Regions from separate parts of the Rhodococcus qingshengii JCM 15477 genome, predicted to be linked through region 2. Evidence: riboswitches for the same ligand, from Rfam matches in the RefSeq annotation. Region 2 holds a riboswitch; the other holds the start of a gene.

Region 1 (5,985 bases), 730 kb from region 2:
AGCCTGTACTCGGACTGGGAGAATCCGGATCCGCGGCTGGGACTGCACAAGTGGGAAACCTTCATCACCGAGGAGTTGCCACCGCTGATCGACGCGCGACTCGAGACCAACGGAATCAACGCGATTGCCGGCAATTCCATGGGCGCGATGGGTGCAATGATGCTCGCCCAACGCTTTCCGGACATGTATCGCGGCGTTGCCGTGTTCAGCGGTTGTTATTCCACGATGGATCCGCTCGGCCGAACTGCCGTCCAGGCCACGATTTCTTCTCGAAGCGGAGATCCGGCCAACATCTGGGGTGTGCCAGGGGGCCCGGAGTGGGAGGCACACGATTCGTTGATCAACGCAGAGAAGTTGCGTGGCAAGGAAATCTACGTGTCGACGGCAAACGGTCGTCCCGGATCTGACGAGACGCTGCAGACTCCTGAACTGCTCGAGCGTCTGGTGATCGGCGGCGGCATCGAGGTTGCCGCCCACGCCTGCACCAAGATGTTCGACGCTCGGTTGCAGGAGCTGAAGATTCCGGCGCAGGTGGATTACGAGCCGAACGGCACGCACGCGTGGGCGTATTGGCGTGAACGACTGCCGAAGGCGTGGCCGACTCTGTCCCGGGCATTGGGCGTCTGACGGTTCGACAACAGTGCTCGGGTTGTGGATGCACCACAACCCGAGCGTTGGATCACTCGCAGGCGATGCCGTCGTTGTCGCGGTCGAGATGCGGGGCGTATCCGTTCTGGCCCCGGTACAACGGAGCTGCGCCGGCATTACGAACGGCTGTGCAGTTCTGGTAGTACCGCGCTGGTGCGGGAGTGTTCTGCGGCGCCGGCTGGTTCTGGGGCGCTTGCGGAGCGGGCGGCGCCGGCGGTGCGAAGACCGGGGGAAGGAACGGCTGGACTGCGTCGGCAGAGCCAGTCGGAATCATGCGTGCGATCTCGATCGGTAGGAAATCGAAAACCGTGGATGCCTGAGCGGCGGGCGCGGCAACCAGAGTGATTGCGGCGCAACCTGCGACGCTGAATGCCAAACGGCGGAGCTTCATGTGACCTCGTGTTCAACTGGGCAGCCCTTCCACTTCGGAGGGCTGTGCCGGCTGAGCATACTGGTCATAACGACCAAATGGTTTATTTCGGTAAGGGTGAAATCTGGGGTGAAAAGCAGCGTCCCCGCACCGTATTGCTCAGGTGCGAGGACGCTGCTGTAGTCATCGAGGGTTACGCGTCGACAAGTTCCTCGGCGAAGGGGTCACCGTTGCGGGGAGCGTCGAAGCGCTCCTTGTCGAGGATTCCCTCACGCTTTGCGACGATGACCGGGACCAGTGCCTGGCCGGTGACGTTGACTGCGGTACGGCCCATGTCGACGATCGGTTCGACTGCGAGGAGCAGTCCGACGCCGGCCAGGGGAAGACCAAGGGTGGAGAGTGTGAGTGTGAGCATGACTGTCGCACCGGTGGTTCCGGCCGTTGCCGCTGAGCCGATGACCGAGACGACGACGATCAACAGGTAGTCGGTGAAGGTCAGCGGAACGTCGTAGAAGCCTGCGACGAAAATCGCCGCGATCGCGGGATAGATTGCGGCGCAACCGTCCATCTTCGTGGTGGCACCAAGCGGAACGGCGAACGAGGCGTACTCACGCGGAACGCCGAGGTTGCGTTCGGTGACGCGTTCGGTCAACGGCAGGGTGCCGATCGACGAGCGCGAGACGAATCCGAGCTGAGTTGCGGGCCAGACGCCGGAGAAGAAGCTTCGAACCGAGAGGCCGTGTGCGGCAATCAGGATGGGGTAGACCACGAAGAACACGATCGCCAGACCGATGTAGATGGCGGCGGTGAAGACGCCCAGCGACCCGATCGCATCCCATCCGTAGGTGGCGACAGCGTTGGCGATCAGCGCAGCGGTGCCGATCGGGGCAAGGCGGATGATCCACCACAGGACCTTCTGGACGATCGCGAGCAGCGACGCGTTGAACTCGAGGAACGGCGCAGCCTTGGGGCCGATCTTCAGTGCAGCAATGCCGATTGCGCCGGCGATGACGAGCAGCTGCAGGACGTTGAAGCTCAGCGATGTAGTCGCCACGCCTTCGGCGACGGAAGTCTTTGCGCCCAGCCCCAGGAAGTTGTTCGGAACCAGTCCGGTGATGAACGCCCACCACGAGCCGGAGCTCTTGGGTTCCTTTGCTGCTTCGGCGGCGACATCGGTCCGTGAACCGGGATCGGTGATCAGGCCGACGATGATGCCGATGATCACAGCAATGAAAGCGGTGATCGCGAACCAGAGCAAGGTCTGCACGGCCAGGCGAGCTGCATTGGCGACCTGGCGCAGGTTGGCGATGGAGCTGACAATGGCGGTGAACACCAGCGGGATAACCGCAACGGTGAGCAGCTTGACGTAACTCGAACCGATGGTCTGCACGGTGCCGACCAACCAGTTGACGTTGCCGTCGGCTGCATCAGGCATTGCCCGGGCGACGAGACCGATGATGACACCGAGTACGAGACCGGCGACGATCTGCGGTCCGAATGCCGTCGCCCAGGACGGAAAACGCGACGTGGACTTTTCCGGCACGCCGGTGGAGGTGGAGCTGGGCATGACTATGCCTTTCGAAAATCAAGGGAGCGAAACGCAGCGCGGCACCAGAGGCCGGGCAGATTCGAAGAAATGTTTCCTGGTACGCGTCAGGTCAGAGCGAGCGCGTACACATTGCGCTCGCCTGCAGGCGAAGGTCGACGTAACGCCGACTGGTCAGGAACAACACTGTCCACACACTACTCGCAGCTTCAACTACTCGATCCCGAGGGTCGCCGCGGGAGTTCGCTTCGTGTTCGTCGGGTGTGCCCCGATCAGTCACTGTTGGTCGGTTGACTAGTCTCGACGATCAGTAGGTGCCGCACCGGCGCCTACGCGTCGGCAAGCGGAAGCGAGAGACCGATGAGCGTTCGGAATGCCGAGTACCCGCGTCCGAAGCATTTCCTGGTGCACCTCAGTGACACGCATCTGGTGGCTCAGGGGGAGTTGTACGACGCCGTGGATGCGTCGACGAGATTGCGGGAAGTGCTCAGCGGGATCGTGGCCTCGGGCGCACGCCCGGATGGACTGATATTCACCGGCGACCTGACCGACCAGGGACACCCCGACGCATACGCGGAATTGAAAGCCATCGTGGAACCCGTGGCGGCCGAGATCGATGCGCAGGTCGTCTGGGCGATGGGCAACCACGACGACCGCCCTACGTTCAGATCTCTGCTGTTGGGCGAGGACGCCACCGATCATCCCGTCGACAACGTCTACGACCTTGACGGACTGCGGGTGATCACCCTGGATTCGTCGGTTCCCGGGCATCACTACGGTGAGATCACGGATGGCCAATTGGATTGGCTACGCGCAGAATTGGCGGTGCCGGCGCCCGACGGAACAATTCTGGCGCTGCATCATCCGCCGGTTCCGTGCATTCAGGATCTCGCGGTTCTGGTGGAGTTGCGCGATCAGTCCCGGTTGGCGGACGTCTTGCGTGGCAGCGACGTCCGGGCGATTCTTGCTGGGCATCTGCACTATTCGACGACGGCGACGTTCGCCGGCATTCCGGTTTCCGTGGCGTCGTCGACGTGTTACACCCAGGACTTGAATGTGGAAGTCGGTGGTCAGCGTGGTCGTGACGGGGCTCAGGGGTGCAATCTGGTGCACGTGTACGACGAGACAATTGTTCATTCGGTCGTTCCACTCGGCGCGCACGTGACGGTCGGTGAGCCCGTCGACGCGGCCGAGGGTGCCCGGAGGCTCAGTGCTGCCGGCATTCGAATCCTCGAGAGCGAAAAGGCGGCACGCTCGATCATCTGAGGTCGCAGGCGGTTTCCGGCACCCACGCGCAGTTCTGGGTGATTGCCGGGCGGTCGCGTACTCACTACCGTCGAGGTAGGTGCAGAGCTCCAGCAACAAGGACCGGCTAGCTGGACGGCAACCCTTCATGCCGATGGGGTGCCCCGGAATCACACCTGGCGACACGCGCGGTGCGTGTCGCAAGCGGCAGTCGCCACGAGAACCGCCAGTCGGGTGCTGACGGCTTCTGCGGTCGGCACTGTGCGCTCCCGAGTAGTTCTCGAACAGGAGTATGCGCCGATGACCTCCACCCCCTCTTCTTATCTTGCTCCGTTGCATCTCGCCGTAGCGCTGGACGGTGCCGGTTGGCACCCAGCGGCCTGGCGAGAGCCGCACTCGCGCCCGAGTGAGCTGTTCAGCGCGTCGTATTGGACTGACGTGGTGGCGACCGCCGAGCGTGGTCTGCTCGATTTCGTCACCATCGAGGACAGTCTCTCGGTGCCGGCCAACCCACTCGAGCCTGTCGACGACGCGGTTGACCGGGTGCGCGCTCGGCTCGACGCACATCTCGTGGCCGCCCGACTGGCACCGATCACGAGCAACATCGGGTTGATCCCGACTATCACCACCATTCACACCGAACCGTTCCACTTGTCCAAAGCCGTTGCCACGCTGGACTACACCTCGCGCGGTCGCGCCGGGTGGCAGGTGAAGGTGTCGGCGTCGGAATCCGAGGCAGCACAGTTCGGGCGCCGCGACATCCCAGTTCTCACCGATGCCGACCGTCAGTCGATCGTTTCAGGCGTCCTCCCGGACTTCGTGCGCGACCTGTTCGACGAAGCTGCGGAGGCAGCTGACGTAATCCGGCGACTCTGGGACAGCTGGGAGGACGGCGCCGAGATCCGCGACGTGGAGCAGCGCCGGTTCATCGACCGAGACAAGTTGCACTACATCGACTTCGAGGGAAAGTACCTCTCGGTCCGTGGACCGTCGGTGACTCCGCGCCCGCCGCAGGGGCATCCCGTCGTCACCGCATTGGCACATCAGCGGGTCGCGTACGAGCTGGCGGCGCGGACGGCCGATCTGGTGTTCGTGACGCCGTTCGACGACGAGCAGGTCACGGCAATCCTGGGTGAAGTGCGAGCAGCCGAAGAACACGTGCAGCGCACCGGCGAACCGCTTCGGGTCTTCACCGACATCGTCGTATTCTTCGATGCTCCGGAAGAAACCGGAAAGGAACGGCTCGCTCGCCTCGACGCGCAGGCCGGCGCCGAATACCGTTCGGACGCGCTGACCTTCACCGGCACCGCGGCTGAGTTGGCAGATCTTCTGCTCCGGTGGCAGCAGTTGGGAATCGACGGCTTCCGGTTGCGGCCGGGCGTCGTCGTGGACGACCTCGACGCGATCGCAGGTGAGCTGGTACCTGAATTGCAGCGACGCAACGTATTCCGCACCGAGTATCCGCAGACGAATCTTCGCGGACTGCTTGGCCTACCCATCGACGTTCCCAACCGCTACGCCGCCGGTACTCCGGCCGCCTGACAGACGAGGAATACATTTTCATGAGTTCTCAGAAGCGTAAGCAGGTCATCCTGGGTGCCTACCTCGGCGGCGTCAACCATCACACTGCATGGTGGGATCCGCAGGCGGGCAGCCAGATCGAGTTCGATTCCTTCGAACACACCGCTCGAACCGCCGAGCGTGGGAAGTTCGACTTCTTCTTCCTCGCCGAAGGCCTTGCCCTTCGTGAGCGTGCAGGACAGATTTTCGATCAGGACATCATCGGTAGGCCGGACACCTTCACGGTCCTTGCATCGTTGGCGGCGGTAACCGAACACCTCGGATTGGCCGGCACTATCAATGCCACGTTCAACGAGCCGTACGAACTGGCCCGCCAATTCGCGACGCTCGATCAGTTGTCCGGAGGACGTGCCGCCTGGAACGTCGTCACCTCGTTCGACGCATTCACCGGCCAGAACTTTCGCCGCGGCGGATACCTCGACCGCGCGCAACGATACGAGCGTGCGGAGGAGACCGTAGCGCTGGTGCGTGAACTGTGGGATTCGTGGCGAAGCGACGACATCGTGGCCGACAAGGCATCAGGGCGCTTTCTCGCGCGACCGGATGCCGGTGAATTCGCTTTTCATGGATCGCATTTCGACGTGAACGGCCGATT
Region 2 (5,985 bases):
GCTCAGCAGTGCCGTGAAAACCGCTCTACTCGAGGCTCATCAACTGGCCCGAGCCCTGGGATCGACGTACATCGACCCCGAACATCTCTTCATCGCCCTGGCCGGTGACCCCGATCATGTTCCGGGTCGTCTGCTCGCTTCGGCCGGCATCACGCCGGAGAAGCTGCAGGCAGCGGTTCAGAATCCCGCAGCCGGTCCAGTCGAAGACGAGTCCACCACACCGACGCTCGACAAGTACGGCATCGATCTCACCGATCGCGCCCGCAACGGCGGCGTCGATCCGGTGATCGGCCGCGCCGACGAGATCGAACAGACCATCGAGATCCTCTCCCGCCGCACCAAGAACAACCCGGTCCTGGTGGGTGAGGCCGGCGTCGGCAAGACTGCCATCGTCGAAGGTCTCGCCCAGCGCATCGTCGACGGGGATGTCCCGGAATCGTTGGTGGGCAAGAAGATCGTCCAGCTCGAACTCTCGAGCATGGTCTCGGGTACCCGTTACCGCGGTGACTTCGAGGAACGGCTGACCAAGGTGATCGACGAGATCACCGCACACAAGGACGAGCTGATCGTCTTCATCGACGAGATGCACACCATCGCCGGTGCCGGAGGCGGCGCAGACGGTGCGATGGACGCCGGAGACATCCTCAAGCCCAAGCTCGCTCGCGGTGAACTGCACATCGTCGGCGCCACCACGCTCGACGAATACCGCAAGAACATCGAGAAGGATCCCGCGCTCGAGCGGCGCTTCCAGCCCGTACAGGTCGGAGAGCCGTCGATCGAGGACGCAATCGCGATCTTGAGCGGACTGCGCAGTCGGTACGAGGATCACCACAAGGTCCATTACACCGACGAGGCGATCACCGCTGCGGTAGAGCTGTCGGCACGTTACATCGGCGACAGGTTCTTGCCGGACAAGGCAATCGACCTGATCGACCAGTCCGGCGCCAGGCTTCGCTTGAAGACGGCCACGGTAGACACCGCTGCGCTGCAGCAGCGTCTCGAGCAGCTCGAGAGCGACAAGGAAAAAGCCGTCGCCGACGAGTTGTACGAGAAGGCGTCGACCCTGCGTGACGAGATCAACGGCGTCGCAAAGCGTCTCGAGAAGGCAGGATCCTCGGTTCCTTCCGAGGAAACGCCGGACGTGACCGCTGAACAAATCGCCGAAGTTGTCGCTCGCGCAACGGGTATTCCGGCAAGCCAGATGACTCAGGCAGAGAAAGATCGCCTGCGCCGTCTGGAAGAGGAACTGCACGGTCGTGTCATCGGGCAAGATGACGCCGTTCGCGCAATCGCGCGTGCCGTGCGTCGTAGCCGGACCGGTATGAGCGATCCGGATCGTCCCGTCGGTAGCTTCCTGTTCCTCGGACCCACTGGCGTCGGCAAGACGGAGCTCGCAAAAGCTCTGGCTGCCACACTCTTCGGAGACGAGAACAAGATGCTGCGCTTCGACATGAGTGAGTTCGGTGAGAGGCACACGGTCAGCCGATTGGTCGGTGCTCCTCCCGGATACGTCGGCTACGGCGAGGCCGGACAGCTCACGGAACAGGTGCGTCGTAACCCGTACTCGGTGATCCTGCTCGACGAGATCGAGAAGGCACACCCGGACGTGTTCAACACCTTGCTCCAGGTGCTCGACGACGGGCGTCTGACCGACGGTCAGGGTCGGACGGTGGACTTCAAGAACACCGTCGTGATCATGACCAGCAACCTCGGCTCGGACATCATCTCGAGCAAGTCCGGTGGACTCGGCTTCACCACGGGTGACGCAGAGTCGGCGGAGAAGCCACTGCGCGACCGCGTGATGGCCAGGTTGCGCGAATCGATGCGGCCGGAGTTCCTCAACCGTATCGACGAGATCGTGATCTTCCGCAAGCTCGACACCGAGCAACTGCACCGGATTACTGATCTGCTGCTCGACGACAGCCGGAAGCGGCTGCAGTCCAAGGGCATCGAGATCGAGTTCACTGCCGACGCAGTGGACTGGATTGCCGAGCACGGGCATCAACCCGAGTTCGGGGCTCGCCCGTTGCGTCGTTCGATTCAGCGTGTGGTCGACGACAAGATCGCCGACATGCTGCTCGACGATCTCCTCGAAGAGGGCGGCAGTATCACCGTCGCGGTTGACGAGGGTGAGTTGGTGTTCAGCTAGGAGGGGCACAGCCCCCGTGAGCGGTTAGGGAGTCTCTGGACTCCCTAACCGCTCACAGGCGCGCAGCGCCCAAAATCTCCGCCGCCAGGGCGTCGTTGTGCCGGAAGAACCCTGCATTGGTACGGGGACGAGGGAAAGCCGCCGACCAGTTGTGGCCTGCAACCCACGGCCCGGCCGCGAAGCGGCGAGGATGAGCAGTGTTGTTCCGGTCGAGAATTCGTGAAGTACCGTCGACGGCGAGCTTCGCCGAACTGTCCACGGTCGCACGAAGTTCGACTGCCTCGCCCCGACCGTGAAGCGTCCGCAGGAGCAAGTCACCGCTCGCGCTGATGGACGCAACCGGCAAGCGTGCTTCGACGAGGGTGTTCGCGGCCACGATGTCGGTGTGCGACGCACTGCGCGCGACAAAGATCCCAGCCCCCGTTGCCGGGTCGATCTCGGTGGAGAACACCGAATCCGGCCCGAGGAACTGGACGATGCCCGCCTCGTTGAGGGCGACCAACTGTTCCAAACGCTCGGGCGGCGGACCACTGGCGATGAAACTGAAGAACGAATGAAGCCAACCCTCGACGTCCTTGGCGACGGATTCGGCCGGGATTCTGCCGCGCCGCAACAATTCTCCGACGGTCATGTACGTCGACAGCAGCGCTGAGAAGACAGCCGCGTCGGCGCTGAAATACGGGTCCGACCTCCGCGCGACATCTGCCGAGATGTATTCGGTGATCCGGGACTGGACCTCGGCAAGCCCGTCGTAGCGCTCACCGCCGAGTGGGCGGTTCAGCCGCTCGAGATCGATACGGTCTTCCGGCTTCGGGACTGCGTTCTCGACCAGTTCCTGCAATCGAGGCGATCCCCAAGCCAGCGAGGCGAATTCGGCGTCGAACTCCTCCCAGGTGCCCACTGTCCGATCCGGATGAGATGCGAACAGCTCGTAATAGTGGGCGCCTGCCAGTTCTTTCGACGCCAAGGGCCAGATGTCGTTTCGGAAATCCAACGGTCCGTCGCCGGGAACGAGATCAGCGGTGAAGAACCGCGGTAGCGGTGGCCGCGCGTCAGCGATCGAGTACGAAATCTTGGAATGATACGGCACCCCGCGACGAGATCCGGCATACAACAGGGGTTCCCGACCCGAGGGAGCGTAAGTGAGGACGCCGTCTTCACCGCGTTCGAAGATGCCGCCACGGCTCTCGGCGAGGAGAACCATCCAGTCGATGAAAGCCAGCCCGAGTCCGGCGATCAGAACCGGTTCGCCTTCGGGAATGACATCGGCGTCGAGATCGGCAGTGTAGCCCGGACCCACATACGTCAACCCGTGATCGGACGCGAAGCTGGTCAGCGCGGTTTCGCGTGGGGCAGGCAACGCATCGGGGTGCCCCTGTGCGAGAAGGACGGTCGTCGCGTCGATGACAGCTCCGTCGTCCAGATGAACTGTCTGTGTCTCGCCGACGTTCACGATGTCGACCACGGATCGTCGATGAACTCGAACGTCGACGTGCGCTGGCGCGGAGTCGACTGCAGTCTCGAACACCCAGTTCAGGTATCGGCTCTGCAGTGACCTCGATGCAAACGACGACGGGGTGAGCGTCGGAACTTCTGCTGCGATTTCTGGGAATTCGGCAAGCTCAGCCGAGCGCTCGGCGACCCATTCCGCGAGGGTCGGACCCGGCAGCACCGGGCCGATCACGGCGGTGGTCTCGTCGGTGAACATCGTGACGTCCGCGGTTGTCGAATTCATCCACAGAAGCGGCGCCTGGCTGCCTCGCCAAATACGGCCGGCGCCTGCCGGATACGGGTCGACAACGTGAAGTTCGATCGGTGTGGGATCGGCGTTCACCGATTCGTGAGCGAGGATCCGCTCGAGTACGCCGGTCCCGCGGGGTCCACCACCCACGATCACGATGACAGCTGCTGTCCCCACTGAGGTACGGGGTCGATCGCCTGGCACGAGTCCTCCATCGGACCTGGCAGAAAGCACCCGCACCTCAGCAGAGGGGGTTGCTGCGACGTCACGGAGCCAGGACTCTCGATCGCTCTGGATGGTTAGTCCAGCTTATCTTCGGAGAATCGTGAGGCAAGGAATTCCGGACATCAGATCAGCGTGAATCAAACAGTTGTCAATCACTATCTTTCGGTTTGCGTTGCAGGCAGGATCCGAGCGTGAACATCCCCGAAGCCGATTCGTGATCCGCCGACGCCGGGAGCGGTGGCTGAGATGGCGATGGTGTCGCCGTCTTCGAGAAAGGTACGGGTCTCGGAGCCCACAGCTACGGGTTCCTTGCCGCCCCACGTCAACTCGATGAAGGCGCCGCGCTGATCTTTGTCCGGTCCGGAAATGGTTCCGGACGCGAAGAGATCGCCGGTGCTCGCTGCTGCGCCGTTGATGGTGGTGTGCGCGAGCATCTGCGCAGGCGACCAGTACATCTGGGCGTAGGGCGGCCGGGAGACGACGTGACCGTTCCACTCGACGGCCAGGTCGATGTCCAGCCCCCACTTCTCTTCACCACGCAGATAGGAAAGCGGTTCGGGATCCTGCACCGGAGTGTCGATTCGGGCTGCTTCGAGAGCGAGCAAGGGTACGACCCACGGTGAGATGGAGGTCGCGAAACTCTTCCCCAGGTTCGGACCGAGGGGCACGTACTCCCACGCCTGGATGTCTCGGGCAGACCAGTCGTTCACGACGACGGCGCCGAAGACGTGCTCGGCAAATTCGTCCGGGGTGATGGAATCGCCCATCTTCGAGGGAGTTCCGACGATGAATCCCATCTCGGCTTCGATGTCGAGGCGCCGGGACGGTCCGAAGTCCGGGCTTTCCTGATCGGGTGCCTTCCGCTGTCCGCAGGGACGAACGATGTCGGTGCCGGAGACGACGACGGTGCTCGAGCGCCCGTGGTATCCGACGGGAAGATGCTTCCAGTTCGGCATCAAGGGGGCTGCGTCCGGGCGGAACAACCGCCCGAGGTTGGTTGCGTGATTCTCCGAGGCGTAGAAGTCGACGTAATCGGCCACTGCGATCGGCAAATGCATTGTCACCGAATCAACGGAAAACACTGCATTCGAGTCTATTTCGCTAGTCACGAGCTCCGTGATCCGGTTTCGCACCGATACCCACTGATCTCGTCCCTGAGCCATGAACGCGTTCAGAGTCGGTTCGGAGAAGACGGAATCACCTAGTGTCGCTGCGAGATCGACCACCGATTCGGCGACGCGCACACCGACACGCGGTAACCCTCCCGCGGGGGAGAAGACCCCGTACGGCAGATTGTCGAGACCGAACAGTGAGTCGGCGGGAATGTCGATGGTCGTGACAGTCATACGAGAGTTCCTTCGGTTTTGTCGGAGCGGACGATCAACCCGAGGCCTTCCAGCTCGGTCAGAGGGTCCGAGATGCTGCAGGTACCGAACGAGAGGAATCGGCGACGCACCTCGCCGGCCTCGTCCTCGGTGAGGTCGGCCAGGGCTTGCGCGATCGATTTTCCATCGCGCTGAGACAGTGCAGCAACAATTTCCGAACGATCGGCGCCCCGCCTCGCCGCGTCGACGGCCACCATGATGTTGAGGAAGCCGTGTTGCTCGAAGCCTGTTTCCGGATCGGTGTTGCGCACACCGTGGTGCAGTCCCGCAGTCGCCTTGAACGGGATATTCGCTCGGACAACGGATATCACCGCATCGGCGAGCTCTTCCTCGTTCGGGTACGCCTCGGCGACAATCCCGCCGGTGCGAAACTTTGCGGAATGCCCGGCAGTTTCGAGAGCTGTGAGATAGCCCGCGCGCCGATCACCTCGAGGCACCTCGACAAAAATGTCGACGTCGGGATGAGCGGCATGGACACGAGAGAG

Evidence for each region. Region 2 has a riboswitch for S-adenosylmethionine ahead of M0639_RS23040 (FAD/NAD(P)-binding protein). Riboswitches for the same ligand answer to the same signal wherever they lie in the genome.
Region 1: another riboswitch for S-adenosylmethionine. It lies ahead of M0639_RS19605 (LLM class flavin-dependent oxidoreductase); the one in region 2 lies ahead of M0639_RS23040 (FAD/NAD(P)-binding protein).

What each region holds. Positions count from the first base shown of each region.
Region 1 covers NZ_CP096563.1:4,314,242-4,320,226, reverse strand. The annotation lists gene M0639_RS19625 (alpha/beta hydrolase) at 1-627, shown strand, start outside; gene M0639_RS19620 (excalibur calcium-binding domain-containing protein) at 680-1,039, opposite strand; gene M0639_RS19615 (dicarboxylate/amino acid:cation symporter) at 1,212-2,585, opposite strand; gene M0639_RS19610 (phosphodiesterase) at 2,925-3,830, shown strand; SAM riboswitch class IV at 3,909-4,022, shown strand; gene M0639_RS19605 (LLM class flavin-dependent oxidoreductase) at 4,005-5,351, shown strand; gene M0639_RS19600 (NtaA/DmoA family FMN-dependent monooxygenase) at 5,372-5,985, shown strand, end outside.
Region 2 covers NZ_CP096563.1:5,042,969-5,048,953, reverse strand. The annotation lists gene M0639_RS23045 (ATP-dependent Clp protease ATP-binding subunit) at 1-2,149, shown strand, start outside; gene M0639_RS23040 (FAD/NAD(P)-binding protein) at 2,202-4,094, opposite strand; SAM riboswitch class I at 4,099-4,192, opposite strand; gene fahA (fumarylacetoacetase) at 4,271-5,461, opposite strand; gene M0639_RS23030 (hypothetical protein) at 5,458-5,985, opposite strand, start outside.